DNA from 2 places in the Arthrobacter sp. DMZ02-1R genome. Region 1 is predicted to be linked to the other one. Evidence: riboswitches for the same ligand, from Rfam matches in the RefSeq annotation. Region 1 holds a riboswitch; the other holds the start of a gene.
What was found. Region 1 has a riboswitch for S-adenosylmethionine ahead of AC3ANQ_RS17800 (hypothetical protein). Riboswitches for the same ligand answer to the same signal wherever they lie in the genome.
Positions count from the first base shown of each region.

Region 2: linked by a shared signal. The riboswitch ahead of AC3ANQ_RS01935 (DUF1737 domain-containing protein) and the one ahead of AC3ANQ_RS17800 (hypothetical protein) in region 1 are both predicted to bind S-adenosylmethionine.

Region 1 is NZ_CM173230.1:3,736,186-3,743,749, reverse strand. Features, by position in the region: gene AC3ANQ_RS17815 (matrixin family metalloprotease) at 1-413, opposite strand, end outside; gene AC3ANQ_RS17810 (VIT1/CCC1 transporter family protein) at 461-1,585, opposite strand; gene AC3ANQ_RS17805 (hypothetical protein) at 1,893-2,081, shown strand; gene AC3ANQ_RS17800 (hypothetical protein) at 2,125-2,439, opposite strand; SAM riboswitch class IV at 2,455-2,575, opposite strand; partial or broken gene AC3ANQ_RS17795 (sodium:solute symporter family transporter) at 2,692-3,066, opposite strand; gene AC3ANQ_RS17790 (helix-turn-helix domain-containing protein) at 3,168-3,743, shown strand; gene AC3ANQ_RS17785 (ammonium transporter) at 3,995-5,392, shown strand; gene AC3ANQ_RS17780 (P-II family nitrogen regulator) at 5,389-5,730, shown strand; gene AC3ANQ_RS17775 (APC family permease) at 5,795-7,564, opposite strand, start outside.
Region 2 is NZ_CM173230.1:420,500-428,063, reverse strand. Features, by position in the region: gene AC3ANQ_RS01955 (aminodeoxychorismate lyase) at 16-957, shown strand; gene AC3ANQ_RS01950 (DinB family protein) at 975-1,472, opposite strand; gene AC3ANQ_RS01945 (hypothetical protein) at 1,550-1,813, opposite strand; gene AC3ANQ_RS01940 (hypothetical protein) at 2,123-2,482, shown strand; SAM riboswitch class IV at 2,685-2,797, shown strand; gene AC3ANQ_RS01935 (DUF1737 domain-containing protein) at 2,808-3,065, shown strand; gene AC3ANQ_RS01930 (rhodanese-like domain-containing protein) at 3,062-3,472, shown strand; gene AC3ANQ_RS01925 (O-succinylhomoserine sulfhydrylase) at 3,473-4,681, shown strand; gene AC3ANQ_RS01920 (glutamate--cysteine ligase 2) at 4,707-5,996, opposite strand; gene AC3ANQ_RS01915 (endonuclease domain-containing protein) at 6,238-7,062, shown strand; gene AC3ANQ_RS01910 (UDP-N-acetylglucosamine 1-carboxyvinyltransferase) at 7,208-7,564, opposite strand, start outside.

The DNA of each region.
Region 1 (7,564 bases):
TTGACCACGTAGTGCAGGGGACGGCACGGTGAGTAGCCCACGGGTGTGCCGTCGGCGTTGGTGGCCAAGAATTTGTAGGAGTTGCTTGCCACGGCTGGCTTGGCGGGGGAGCCGAGCGCGTGGCCGGCTTCCTCCAGGCCGGGCGGCGGGGTGTCCGGGGCACGCGCGGCTTTTTGCGCCCCTTGCCCGGAATCTGCGCCCTGGGAGGAGTTGTGGCTTGGGGCCTGGGCCGAAGGACCCAGGTTCGGAAGCAGGCCACTGATCCGGGGGTCGCCCCGGAGGAAACCACTCACAAGCACTGCTACGGCCGCGACGATCGCCACGACCATCAGGTTTCGGAACAGTGCGACGGCGGTACTGGGCCGCCGCTGCGGAGATGGCGGACCGCCGTCGTACCCGTAGTTCGAATGCAAGTCTCCCCCAAGTCCCTGATTCCCGAGCCCCAAGCGGGCCGATGCCACTAACGGATGACAGCGCCGAAGACGAGTCCCAGCCCATACGTGGCCGCGGCCGCGCCGAGTCCGATGGCGAACTGCCGGAGGCCGCGGGTCAGCGGCGAGGTTCCGGACAACAGGCCGACGACGGCGCCAGTCGACAGAAGCGCGATGCCCACCAGCGTACCGGCCACAGCGAGCGCAGCGAAGCCTGTCATGCCGAAGATGAACGGCAGGATCGGCACAATGGCGCCCGAGGCGAAGAAGCAGAAGCTGGAGATGGCGGCGCCCCAGGCGGAGCCGATCGCTTCGTGCTCGTTCACGGTTTCTTCCACTTCGGGATGGAGCGAGAGGCTGGGATCGCAATCGCAGCTGTAGAGGCCCATGCGTTCGGCGGCGCGGTGTTCGGCGGCTTCGTGGGACATGCCCCGGGCCAGGTACACCAGGACCAGTTCATTGTGTTCGATGTCCAGGGACGGGGCTGCGGTCAGCGTGGCCTGGGTGGGGCGGGTGGCCTTGAGGAGCTCCAGTTGCGAGCGGACCGAGACATATTCGCCGGCTCCCATGGACAGTGCGCCTGCCAGCAGGCCGGCGATGCCGCTGAAGAGGACCACGGTTGCGGGCACGCCGGTGGCGGCCATGCCCATCACGAGGGAAAGGTTGCTGACCAGGCCGTCGTTGGCACCGAATACCGCGGCGCGAAAGGTGCCGGACAACCTGTTGCGGCCGCGCGTCGCCAGGCCGCGGACAACTTCTTCGTGAATTTGTTCGTCGGCCGCCATGGCCCGGGTCGCGGCGGGATCCTTCGCATAAGGGGAGCGGCCTTCCGCCCTTTGCGCGAGGGCCAGGACGAACACCGAACCGAAATTCCGCGCCAGGAAGCCAAGCAACTGGCTACGGATGGAGGCTGCCTTCGGCATGCCAGCGTGTTCGCCGAGGAGCTTGAGCCAGTGTGCCTCATGGCGGCCTTCGGCCTCTGCGAGGGCCAGAAGGATCTCGCGTTCCTCACCATCGCGGCGCTGCGCCAGTTCGCGGTACACGGCGGCCTCGGCGCGTTCGTCGGCCAAGTACTGCCGCCAGCGCTTGAGGTCCGACGACGATGGGGGAGTCCTGGTGGCTGCTGCGTCTTGAGATGGACTGCTTGAGTCCAACGGACTGTCTGATTGCGGGGTTTTTGCGTGCGGGTGCACCGGGACTCCTGGGTTGCTGGGGCGGGCTTCATCGCCTCATTGCACGTCCACTTTATCGCCAATTTCCGCGGCTTTTCGGCTGGTAATCCTTACTCGACGTTTTAGGTATGCCTCAAAAACGGGGAGGCTCCCGCTAAGCCTTGACCACCGGATGGGGCAGTGCTGGGATGGATGGACAGGGTCCACGAATTGGCTTCGGTGGCGTGGTGACCGGCTGCCTGATCCGCCTGGCGATGGGCTCAGCGGCACGTCGAACGGAGGTTGCACCATGGACAGCACCGAGACCCACGCCCGCCACCCCGACCGTCCCACGGTCGAGGCCGATCCCGCCTACGACTACAACGAGGACCTGGAGGTGGACGAGGACTGGGAAGAACAATCCGAGGTCCTCGACGACGACGAACGGCCGGTTCCGCTCGACGTCGACGAACACCGTGAGGTTGGAGAGATCGAATAGCCTCGGCAGCGTCGAATAGCCCCGACTCGCTGAATCTGGGTGGCTAAAACGCGCTCAGGATGAAGTGACGTTCCACGCCCGCCCGGTGCCCGGTTGCGGCCACCGTCAGCGTGAGCTTCCGTGTGGCCGGGAACCACCGGGCAGGCTGGACTGCTTGCGAGAGGGCTTGGGTGATGAGCCGCGGCTCGTGATGCCAAAGGCGTTCCAGCCGGCCGTTCACCACGAACGTGATGGAACCCTGGGAGAGGTCGACGCCGGGAATCACCCGGACAAACTCGTCAACCCGCCTGGCGCGGGGCGCGGGTGCGGTGCTTAGCTGCGTGGTGTGGCTGGCGGTAGCGCCGGTTTCCAAAGGCATTGCCTTCTCCTGGTGGAGTTGCTCTTGCCCGCTCGGTTGTCTCTGGTCCGGGGTCGGGCCGCTTCTTCATCCGAACCACCCGTGAACATGGGGTTGGCGTATGGCAAGTCGGAGCTTGGCGCCACATCTCTTGAAGCTCTTCCTACTGTACAGGCAGGCCCGCCCCTGTGCCTCTGTGTTCAAGCCCCCCGGACACGGCCGCGGCGCCGCAGCCTCTCGAACGAGAAGGTGCGGCGCCGCCGTCGTAATCTAGGCGATGGTCAAGGCCACCACGACGTCTTGCGCCGCCATCGAGATCAACACTCCCACGATGCCCAGGCCAAGGACCCAGTAGCGGTTGGCCTTGACGTCGTGCTCGGGGTTTTCGGTGTCGTCGGTGTTGATCGTTTTGCCGAACCAGCTGGCCACGAACGGGACAACGTCAGCGCGGGCCACCGTGGCTGCGGCAATGAGGGCACCGGAGGCGGTGGACATCATGGCGGCGACCGCTGCGGCCATGACCAGGCCGCCGATGCCGATCGGCAGGATGTGCGTTGCCACCTCGGCGTAGACGACGTCCTTGCCAAGTGCCTTGACGTCGATGTTGGGCAGTGCCACGCGGGCGGCAAGGCCGATCAGGGCGCCGGCCCTACGAGACGCTCCGGCGTCCCAAAAGGCCCGCCATGCCAGCGATCCGGCTACTATTGCTGCAATGATAGGGCCGTAGCAACGGCCTGAAAGGTTCGTGAATGAAGGCTCTCCCCGTTGAACCAAGCAATGTCCCCGTTGCCATCGGTTCCAGAATCCGTGCCGCCCGCCAATCGCAGCGGCTCACCATAGAACAGGTGGCGGATGCCACCGGTCTGACCAAGGGTTTCCTGAGCCGCGTCGAGCGGGACCTGACATCGCCGTCGGTTGCTTCCCTTGTGACGCTTTGCCAAGTCCTTTCAGTATCAATTGGCGAGCTTTTTGCCGCCCCCGAAACGCACTTGACCCGGCGGGACGATGGTCCGCGGATTTCGCTCGGCGGGCAGGGGATCGTGGAGCGGCTCCTGACCGCCCGCTCAGAGCGGCGGCTGCAGATTCTGCAGGCGACCATCGAACCCCGGGGCCGCGGAGAAGCCGAGCTTTACGCCGTTGATTGCGACGTCGATGTCCTGCACGTGGTCAAGGGACGCATCAAGCTGATCCTCACCAATGAGGAGTACGAGCTCGAGGAGGGGGACACCTTGTCCTTCCCGGGCCGCGAGCCCCACACCTGGGTCAACCCCACGGACGAGCCCGTTGAGGTGCTCTGGATACTGGTGCCGGCAGCCAGTCGCTGATGCTGGCGCCTTGCGACGCGCGGAGCGTAACAAGCCGGAAACCTGGCTGACTTCAGAATTTAACCCATGGACTTTCTGCGTTACGTGCTTGAAATAATTCGTGCCGAATACCGAAACAGGGCGGCTGTACCTTCGAGTCAACGCAACTCGTCAAGGTCGGTACCTCGTGAGGTACCAAGACCTGTTCGTTTTTAAAATGGTCTCGCCGTGCGGGCGCCATGGAGCGCCGTATATGCAGGAAGGCTCCCGAAATGAACTCAGCATTCTTTAGCGTAGGGCTGGATGTGAGCCCCCAGACCCTGGATCCCGGCGCAACAGCCTGGATGCTTGCAGCTTCCGCCCTCGTCCTTCTCATGACGCCAGGTTTGGCGTTCTTCTACGGCGGCTTGGTCAGGATGAAGTCCGTCCTCAACATCATGATGATGAGCTTTGGCGCCATTGGCGTGGTCGCGGTGGTCTGGGCCCTGTGGGGTTACGGACTGGCATTCGGCCCGGATACCCTGGGCGGCTTCATCGGAGACCCCTTCGCGAACTTCGGACTCAGCGGTTTGACCAGCGTCATCGGCGGGAAAGCCCCGGGGCTGCCGGACATGGTCTTCATCGGATTCCAAGCGACCTTCGCCATTATCACGGTCGCCCTGATCAGTGGCGCGGTGGCTGAACGCGTCAGGTTCGGCCCATGGCTGCTGTTTGCCGGCCTCTGGGTCACCCTCGTCTACGCGCCCATTGCCCACTGGGTTTGGGGTGGCGGCCTCTTCGGATCCACCGGGATCATTGGAAGCAAGATCTCAGCCCTTGACTTTGCCGGTGGCACAGTAGTGCATATGAACGCCGGCATGGCCGGGCTGATGCTTGCAGTAGTGCTCGGCAAACGGCTCGGATTCATGAAGGACCCCAACATCCGGCCGCACAACCTCCCCTTCGTGATGCTCGGGGCAGGCTTGCTGTGGTTCGGGTGGTTCGGCTTCAACGCCGGTTCGGAACTGGCTGCTGACGGAATCGCCGCGCTCGCCTGGACAAACACCCTCCTGGCCACGAGCGCCGCGCTCCTGGGCTGGCTTCTCGTAGAGCGGCTCCGCGATGGCCATGCGACGTCCCTCGGTGCCGCATCCGGCGCTGTTGCGGGCTTGGTGGCAGTTACTCCGGCGTGCGGATTCGTGGATCCCATTGGTGCCATCGTCATCGGTGTCATCGCGGGTGCAGTCTGCGCACTAGCAATCGGGCTGAAGTTCAAGATCGGCCTGGACGACTCGCTGGATGTTGTTGCCGTGCACTTTGTCGGTGGCCTGTGGGGGACCCTGTCCCTTGGATTCTTCGCCGTACCGTCGGCCAAGACTGAAGGCGGCCTCTTCTACGGCGGCGGCCTGACCCAATTCTGGCCCCAAATATTGACGGCCCTGGTGGTCACCGTGTGGACCGCGATCATGACCACGCTCATTGGCCTGGCCATCCACAAGACAGTTGGCATGCGCGTCAAAGAGCACGAAGAACTGACGGGCATCGACATCACGGAACACGCAGAAACCGCCTACGAGCTGGCCATGGTTGGTGGATCCTTCAATCCCGGGGAACCTCAGAACGGCAAAACGCCCCCGGCGGCAGGCAAAGTCGAAGAAACGGAGCTGAGCCGTAGCAGGGCCTCGACGTGAAGCTCGTTACCGCGATAGTGCGGCCGGAGAGGATCGACGAGGTCCGTGAAGCCCTGGAGCGCTTCGGAGTCAACGGGATGACGGTGAGCCAAGCGAACGGCTACGGCCAACAGCGGGGTCACATGGAGGTTTACCGCGGCGCGGAGTACAACTCCGATCTCCTCCCGAAAATACGGGTGGAGGTACTGGCCACCGACGATCTGGTGGACGGAATCGTGGACGCCATCATTTCCGGCGCCAGTACGGGTCAGTTTGGGGACGGCAAGATCTGGACCATCGACGTATCCCAGGCGGTGCGCGTCCGGACCGGGGAGCGTGGGGCCTCCGCGATCAGCTAAGGCGGTCCGCTGGAAACACAGTGTTGGTGCCGCACCACGAGGTGCGGCACCAACACTGCCATGTTCAGCCCACGTGCACCCAAGGCCTGCGCGTAATGTCCTGTTCGGCTTCCCGCAGCACTTCGCGGGTTACCGGGGCAATCTCACCCTCGCCGAAAAAGAGGAATTTGCTCAGGTTGGCGATCGGATTGCCTTCGGTCCAGCGGAAATAGATGTGCGGCATGAGACCCGTGACGTCGCGGATGTGGAGCAGCACCGCGGCCAGCGTGTTGGGCACGTTGTTGCTGTGGATCTCCAGGATCTTGAAGCCGTGCCGGCGCTTGCCTTCCACCAGGAGTTCCTGCTCAAAGTCGGAGCTGTCATCCACGATGATTTCGATGAAGATCGCGTCGCTGTCTTCCGGCAGGTGGTTGGCCTGCTTGGCGTGCTGCAGCTTCAACAGGTACCGATCGGCGGTCAGCCGCTTTGGCTCGTGGGCGATGATCCGGATGGGACCTTCCTCATCGGCGGCCGTGAATTCGAGCGCCATCTTGTCCATCTTGATGTGCGTGGCGCGCAGTTCGAAGGAACGGCGTATCCGCGACGCGAAGCTCACCAGCACAATGCCAAGGATGAACAACGCCGCGATCCTGATGCCATCCGGTCGCTCCACCACATTGGCCACCGTGGTGTAAGCGAAGACCACGGCCACCGCGCCGAATGCGATGGTCTTGCCCTTCTGCATCTTCCTGCGTGCGGACAGGGTGACCGCGATCGATGCCGAAGTCATGAGGACCAGCACACCAGTGGCATATGCACCGCCTTGGGCTTCCACGTTGGCTTTGAAGACAAGCGTGATGATGAAGGCAACGGCAGTGAATACCAGGACCAGCGGCCGGACGGCCTTGGTCCATGCAGGGGCCATGCCGAAGCGTGGCAAATAGCGCGGCACAAGGTTCAGCAAGCCGGCCATGGCGGAGGCGCCGGCGAACCACAGGATGGCGATGGTGCTGATGTCATAGACCGTGCCGAAGCCGTCGCCCAAGAATTGGTGCGCAAGGAATGCAAGGGCTCGTCCGTCTGCTTTCCCTCCCGGCTGGAATTCAGCGGCCGGGATCAGGAACGTCGTGATGAAGCTCGAGGCCACCAGGAAAGCACTCATGATGAGCGCCGCCGTCGTGAGCAGTTTGTGAGTGCCGCGGATGCGGCCCGCGGGATTCGCTTCCGTGTCGCTCGGGCTGCCCTTGATTTGCGGCATGACCGCGACGCCGGTCTCGAAGCCTGAGAGGCCCAGCGCGAGTTTCGGGAAGACCAGGAGCGCGATGCCCACCATGATCAACGGGTTTCCGTGTTGCTGGTTCAGGGCGGCCCACCAGTCGGTCACCACATGTGCCTCGGTCACCACGTGCGTCAGGCCGACAACGACGACGACGGCGTTCAGCACCAGATAGACGCCCACGAGCACGACGGCGACGTTGATGGCTTCCTTGAATCCGCGCAGGAACACCACGGCAAGGCCGGCGATGAGGGCCAACGTGATGGCGATTTCCTGGCCGTGGAGCCATTCCGGCGCGAACGGATTTTCGATCGCGTGGGCGCTCGCATCCGCGGCGGAGAGGGTCATGGTGATCATGAAGTCCGTGGCCGCGAAGCCCAGCAGCGCCAGCACGAAGAGTTTGCCGCCCCAGCGGGGGAGGAGGCGCTCGAGCATCGCGATGGAGCCTTCGCCGCGGGGGCTCTCGGAAGCAACCCTGCGGTAGACCGGCAAGGCGCCAAGCAGGGTGACGGCGACCAGGACGATCGTGGCCAGCGGCGAGACGATGCCGGCCGCAAGTGCCGCAATGGCGGGTTGGTA
Region 2 (7,564 bases), 1.6 Mb from region 1:
CACTAAGCTGGAAGCATGACTTTTCCTGCCCCGACGGTCCTCGTTTTCCTGGATCCCGCGTTCGAAAACGGCCGCATCGCCGATTCCAGCCAGCCGCAGCTCATGGCCACGGACCTGGGCGCCACCCGAGGTGACGGCGTCTTCGAATCGCTGCTCGCCCTCGAGGGCCGGGCACGGAAGGTACAGGCCCACTTGAACAGGCTCGAGGGCTCAGCCCGCGCTCTGGACTTGAACATTCCCGATCAGGAGGTGTGGCGCAAGGCGATCAACACTGCAATCACCGAGTTCCGCGACGCGTTCCCCGCGCCGAGCCCGGCCGAGGACGAAGTAGTCATCAAGCTTCTGGTGACACGCGGCGTCGAAGGCGCTTCGACCCCTACATGCTGGATCCAGGCTTCGCCGTCCCCCGCGGGCAGTCGCCGGCAGCGCGAGACGGGCATCGACGTCGTACTTCTTGACCGCGGCTTCGACACGGATGCGGGCGAGCGCGCCCCCTGGCTGCTGCTCGGTGCCAAGACTCTGTCCTATGCCGTGAACATGGCCGCACTGCGCTACGCGCACAAGCAAGGCGCTGACGACGCGATCTTCATCTCAACAGACGGCCGCGTGCTGGAGGGTCCGACCTCCACCGTTTTGCTGGCGCATGTTGAAACGGTGGACGACGGCGCCGGTTCCGTGCGCACGGTCAAGCGCCTCATCACTCCGCAACTGGACAGCGGCATCCTCCCCGGCACCTCGCAAGACGCACTTTTCGCGAAAGCGAAGGCGGCCGGCTGGGAGCTCGGCTACGGCCCGTTGGTCCCGGACGACCTGTTCGACGCCGACGCAGTGTGGCTGATCTCAAGCATCCGGCTCATCGCGCCCGTCAATCATGTGGACGGCAGGGAGATCGGCACCCCGGCAATGCGCAAGCAGCTCACGGCCGAGCTCAACGAGCTGTTCGCGGGGATTGAATAGGGGTTTCCAAGGCGGCGCTACTGACTCAGGATCTGCTCCCGCAGAATGTCTGCATGCCCGCAGTGTTGAGCGAGTTCGCGCAGCAGGTGAAGGTACACCCAGCGCAACGGGAGCGGGCCGCGTCGATTGCCGTTGAGCATGCTGTCGAGCTCCAAGGACGAGGTCGCAAGGCGTGACGCCTCGCATGCCTCGAGATGTGCTTGCTGGACTGTGGCGATGGTGTCGCCGTCGTCGAGGATAAACGACTCGTCCGGCGTCGCGGGGATACCGATCTCGGTGCGTGGGCGGCAAGTGATGGCTTCGTCGAACCAGACCTTCTCGACGAAGGTCGCGTGCTTCACGAGGCCAAGCAGCGTGGTCCGGGACGGCACCAGTGACCGGCGGGCTTGTTCCTCGGTCAACCCGTTCAAGCATGCATTGAGCGCACGGCGGTGCTCGTCAATGAATGCCTCGAACTGGGTCCTGATTTGCTGGTTGATGACGTCCTCGGCAAACGTCACGGGGAGAGAAGACATGGGTGGAGTATCCCAAGACCGGCGCCCCAGGGCAATCGAAGGCGGCCCCTGGACCACCCAATGATCAGCCTCGCCTCTCAGCCGTTGGCCGTGATCCTCACCGCGGCGACTTCTCCAGCTCCGGCAGAGGCGGAGGCGCCCGAATTGGCCCGCGCCACGTGAACCTGGATGTTAACCGGCCCCGGCTGCAGCTGAACAACCCCCGTGTATGGGGCGGAGCAATCGAACGTCAGGTCCTGCGGAGCCAGCCCGGTCCGCGGATCCTGGCCGATGACCATCTGGACCTCCGGAGCACCAACGCAGGCCGCCATCACAGTTCTGGTTCCCCCATGACCCGACATGAATCCGAGTGTAGGGGGCCGGGTCATTTAGCTTGCCAGAGTCTATTGTGCCGCCATGGCCGCAGTAGTTAACTAGTTTCGTGAACCCTGCTGGGGAGGGCGATCTACCTCTAGGGCCAACGGCCCCCAGCCGGATAAAGGCGTCTGATGCGCCGGTTCTGGGGCCGGCGTATCAGACTTCTTGCCCAACTGACCCGCACTTGTTGTCGTTATCGGCGTCCATAACGACACCAACTGCGAGGCACTTGGGTCGCTGAGGAAGACGTTCCGCCCATTCCCCAAGTGGGCTTGAGTCCGTAGGGTATCGACATGAGCATTTACATCAGCCCCGACTCCGCTGCATGGTCGCTAACTGCCATGGCGACTGCCGCGTCAGCGGGATCAATCGACGATGCGAATGCCATGTCCAACTTGGTACAGGAAATCTACGAGACAGAAGGTTTCGAAGCCCTGTCAGGTGTGGTCTTTGCCCTGGCTCATCACAACAGCCTCTCGCTGCATGCCTTGGCCACGGCCACCGGGATATCCGTCCATGAGTTGCTGGAAATCCGAAAGCATCAAGGCACCACGTTCCATCATTCACCGTCGTTTTTGGTGCAAGAATCCAAACAATTGCCACGCCGGATCCAAGCAAGCCTAGAGCCGCTTCCGCGGGAAACCGAGGCTTAGTCCCCCGCCAGTGATCCCGTGCTCAGCAAGCCACGCTGGGTAAATGCGCGATCCTGCCACATATTTGAAGGGGCATCCGGGTCCCGCAGGACCGACGTCGAGCGCTGATTCTCGCCCGGATCAGCTGGGCCGCCGCCCCGGTTACGGAACATGACGACGGCCGGTGGTGCGGGCCGCCGTCGTGGATGTTATTTTCTTCTTGAGTAATGAGCACCAGCGCGAAGCCCTGACTTGCTGGTCGGCAACCCTCTCTCCGGCGGGGTGCCTCAGGTGACTACTCGGCGTATCGACACTTTCGAACTGCAAGCGTGACTGAGGAGCACCAATGCCTGAACCCACCGAAGAAAAACTCTCCTACCGGCTCATCACGGGTCCCGATACCAAGGAATTCTGCGAGCGGATCTCCACTGCCCTCTCGGAAGGCTACGTGCTGCACGGCAGCCCGGCTGCCACCTTCAATGGCACGGACGTGATCGTGGCGCAGGCCATCATCCTGCCCGCGGCGATCGCCAGCGCGGATGCGGCAGTCGCGTCTGCAGTGGATGCACTCGACGAAGAGTTCGACGGCGAGGGCCACGCATGAGCTATGCAGGCGACCTGAGCCCGCATGATGCCTGGGCCAAACTGGAGCAGGGCGCCATCCTGGTGGACGTCCGCACCGAAGGCGAGTGGGCACACATCGGCATTCCAGACACCAAAGCCACCGAAAACGATCCCCTGTTCATCCAGTGGAACCTTGCCGGTGGGATCCCCAACACGCGTTTCATCGAAGAGCTGACGCAGCAGGCCCCAGAGGCTGGTGGCACCGAACTGGTCTTCCTCTGCCGTTCCGGCCAGCGTTCGATCGCCGCCGCCATCGCCGCAACGCAGGCCGGCTACACCGCCTACAACGTGTTGGAGGGCTTTGAAGGCGAGCCTGACCGCTACGGCGAGCGAACCGTGAACGGCTGGAAAAACCGTGGACTTCCGACGAACCTGGGGAACATCTAAGTGACATTCAATCCTGACGCCGCCGGCTGGGGCCCTGACACCCAGGCAGTCCGCGGCGGCCTTGACCGCACCAATTTCCAGGAAACGTCCGAGGCCGTTTTCCTCAATTCCGGCTTCGTCTACGAATCCGCCGCGGCCGCCGAGCGCGCGTTCACCGGAGAGGACGAACGCTTCGTCTACTCACGCTACGGCAACCCCTCCGTGGCCACTTTCCAGGAGCGCCTCCGCCTGCTCGAAGGCACCGAGGCGTGCTTCGCGACGGCGTCGGGCATGTCCGCTGTCTTCACCGCCCTCGGTGCGTTGCTGGCGGCCGGTGACCGGGTGGTTGCCGCGCGCTCACTGTTCGGTTCCTGCTTCGTCATCCTCAACGAGATCCTGCCGCGCTGGGGAGTCGAGACCGTCTTCGTCGATGGCCCGGACCTGGACCAGTGGCGTGCCGCGTTGTCCGAGCCGACAACGGCAGTGTTCTTCGAGTCGCCGTCGAACCCCATGCAGGAAATCGTCGACATCGCCACGGTGAGTGAGCTGGCACACGCGGCGGGGGCAACCGTCGTCGTCGACAATGTCTTTGCCACTCCCCTGTTGCAGCGCTGCGGCGATCTGGGCGCGGACGTGATCGTCTACTCGGGTACCAAGCACATCGACGGCCAAGGCCGGGTCCTGGGCGGAGCGATCCTGGGCACCAAGGAGTTCATCGACGGTCCCGTCAAGCAGCTCATGCGGCACACCGGGCCATCCCTCTCCGCGTTCAACGCCTGGGTCCTGACCAAGGGCCTCGAAACGATGGGGCTGCGCGTGAACCACTCCTCGGCGTCGGCGCTGCGGATCGCCGAATGGCTTGAGGAACAGCCGGCCATCAGCTGGGTCAAGTACCCACTCTTGAAGTCGCACCCGCAGTACGAGCTCGCCGCGAAGCAGATGAAAGCCGGCGGCACCGTGCTGACCTTCGAGCTGCTCCCCTCCGCGGGACGCTCGGCGAAAGAGGCCGCCTTCGCGCTATTGGACGGGCTCTCCGTCATCGACATCTCGAACAACCTGGGCGATTCCAAGTCCCTCATCACCCACCCTGCCACCACCACGCACCGTGCCATGGGTCCGGAAGGCCGCGCGGCCATCGGGCTGGCTGACGGTGTGGTGCGGCTTTCGGTGGGGCTGGAGGATGTGGACGACCTCATCCGGGACCTGGAGCGGGCCCTCAAGCAGGTCTAGCCGGCTGCGGGTCAGCCCGGCGTGGTTAGCCGGGCGCGTCGCGCCAGTCCTGGCGCACCCAGGTGAGGACGGGCTGCGGTTTGGTGTCGCTCTGGTCCTTCTCTGAGCGCATCGTGATCTGGACGGCGTGCTGGACGACGGCGGCCAGCCCGGCGGAGTCGGGCTGGCCGCCGTTGCTCTCGCTCCACCGCTCGGCAACACCGCGCTGCTCGATCGCACCGTTACCACGGCTAAGGATGGCTGCGATGCCGGCCTTCGCCAAGTCGAATTCACCTTGTTCCGCCAGCACCGGTTCCAGATATTCCACCAACGACCAGACCACGTCGGCGGCAGGCTCGGGCCGAAAGGTTCCAAAGTCCAGGAGTTCGCCGCGGAGTCCAAAGTTGCTTGCCTGCCACGACGCCATCCGCAAAAGCACCGTGGGCACTGCCGCAGGCTCAATGCCGGCATGGTATTCACGCACAGAGGTCTCCACCAAGGCCCTGACGAGCACTGCGATCAACGCGGCGTCCTCGGCCCGGAGGCAGACATCGGCAACGCGAACTTCCACCGTAGGAACGTGCCGGGATAGCCGGGCATCGAAGTAGACCATGCCTTCATCCAGCAGGACACCCGTTTCGATGAGCCTTCGGACCACCCGCCGGTAGGAGGCCAAGGAACCGAAGACGGCCGACGGACCCGAGGACGGCCAACGGTTCCAGGCCTGCGTCCGGTAGCTCTCAAAGCCCGTCGCCAGCCCCCGCCAGAAGGGCGAATTGGCGCTGATCGCGGTGAGGACTGCGAGCTTGTCCCGGATGTGGTCCAGGACCGCCACGCCTTCTTCCGGGGACTCGATCGAGGTGTGTACGTGGAATCCGCAGGTGAGCTGTTCGTGTGCCGTGATGCCGAAGCGTTCGAGCATGACGGCATACCGGGGATCCGGAGTGGTGTGCAAAGCGGCGTCCACAGGTGACGTGGCCAACGCCGCGATCCTGGCACCGTGGCGCCGTGCCGCGTGGCTCGCGAGGCCCCGCCCCTTGCGGATCTGGTGCAACAGTTCGGCGTAGCTACGGCATGGCCTGGTCTGCGTCTCGATCTGCTCAAGTTTGAGCTCATGGGTGAGGGCGGTATCGGCGTCGTCCATGTCCTCAGGGTTGAAGCTGGTTTCGGGGGCGTCCGGGGTGGGGTCGTCTTGATTGACGCCGTCCTGGGCGGGGCTGCGCTGGGGTGCGCCGTTCTGGGCCATGCCCGACAGGAGCGCGTCGGCAAGGGCAAGGGGCTCGCCGGTCACGGGATCGACGATCAGCAACTCCTCTTCCACACCAAAAGTGCGCACGGATCAATTGTGCGCCATGGCAGCCTTTCGGAAATAGGGGCGGGGCTGGGGCTGGGTGGGTCGGGGGTCTGGGTCCCGACGGATTCTGCTGAATCACTCCGGCCATGCGGAACGAGTGTCCCCATATTCCGGGCATTAGTGGAAGCCGCCCCCGGAGTGATCCAGCAGAATGTCGGCCAACTCATCCACATACGCCACATTCCTTGGGGCGTCAGCTGCAATTCCATGGCTAGCTGGATCCATGGATGCCTTGGATTACCTCTCCTCAGTGGGCGGCGTCGCCCGGGTAGGCCTTCTTCGCGCCAACGGCTATACGCCCTCAGCGATCCACAAGCTGGCTTCCGCCGGGGCACACCAACCACGAAAGGGCGTGTGGGCCCTCCCGTCGGCGGATCCGGAATACCTCACGGCGATCCTCAACAACGGGCAGCTCACCTGCGCAAGTGCCGCCTTACGCTACGGCCTGTGGATCAAGGACAAACCCAGGCATGTACACCTGGCCGCGCGCCACTGCCGGGGCAAGGGCTTCGTCCGGCATGGCGGGCTTCGCCTGTCTCCAAAGATTGCCGTCCCCGTGGCATCCGTAGAAGACACCGTCATTCATGCTCTGAGCTGTTTGCCGGACGTGGATGCTATTTCCATTGCGCAGTCGGCCATGCAGCAGTTCGGCATCCCGCAGGCCATGATCGAAAGTGAGATCTCTGCCGACTACTACGGAAACGCCAGAAGGCTGTTGGCAAAGGCAGACGGACTGTCCGAATCCGTACCCGAGATCAGCGCCCGTCTGCTGTTCGAATCGGAAGGCCTGCCATTCCGCCGCCAAGTCCGTATCCGCAGTGTCGGACGGGTCGACTTTTTGATTGGCAGGCGGTTGATCGTTGAAGTCAATGGCTACGCGTTCCATAGTTCCCGGGAGGCGTGGAGGAAAGACATGGCACGACTGAACGCTGCGCAGGTACGTGGCTTTGACGTCCTGAGCTTCGCCCCCGAGAAGATCTGGAACAACCCGGAGCAAGTGATGGAGGAAATCCGCGCCGTCCTGGCCCTGGACAGCGGACGGAAGTGATCGCGACGACGGATTCTGCTGGATCACCGCCACTGGTGGAAGAGACAACCGCGGGTTTCCGGGCCTGGGCGACAGCACACTCTGGGTGATCCAGCAGAATGTTCCGCCCGACCAGGGCCGAGTTCAGCACGGCCATCCGACGCCGTCAGTCCTGGAAGTACTCGATCTTGGCGCCGATGGTGTTGAGCCGCTCGGCCAGGTCCTCGTATCCGCGTTCAATCACGTAGATATTGCGCAACTCGGATGTGCCGCGGGCCCCCAGCATGGCCAACAGCAGGCAAGCGGCAGGACGGAGGGCCGGTGGGCACCCCACTTCCGCCCCACGCCACTTGGTGGGGCCATTGACGTAGATGCGGTGCGGATCGAGGAGCTGTACCTGGGCTCCTAGCTTGTTGAGCTCGGTTAGGTAAATGGCCCGGTTTTCGTAGACCCAGTCGTGGATCATGGTCTGGCCCTCAGCATTGCCAGCGATGACCGCGAAGAAAGGCAAGTTGTCGATGTT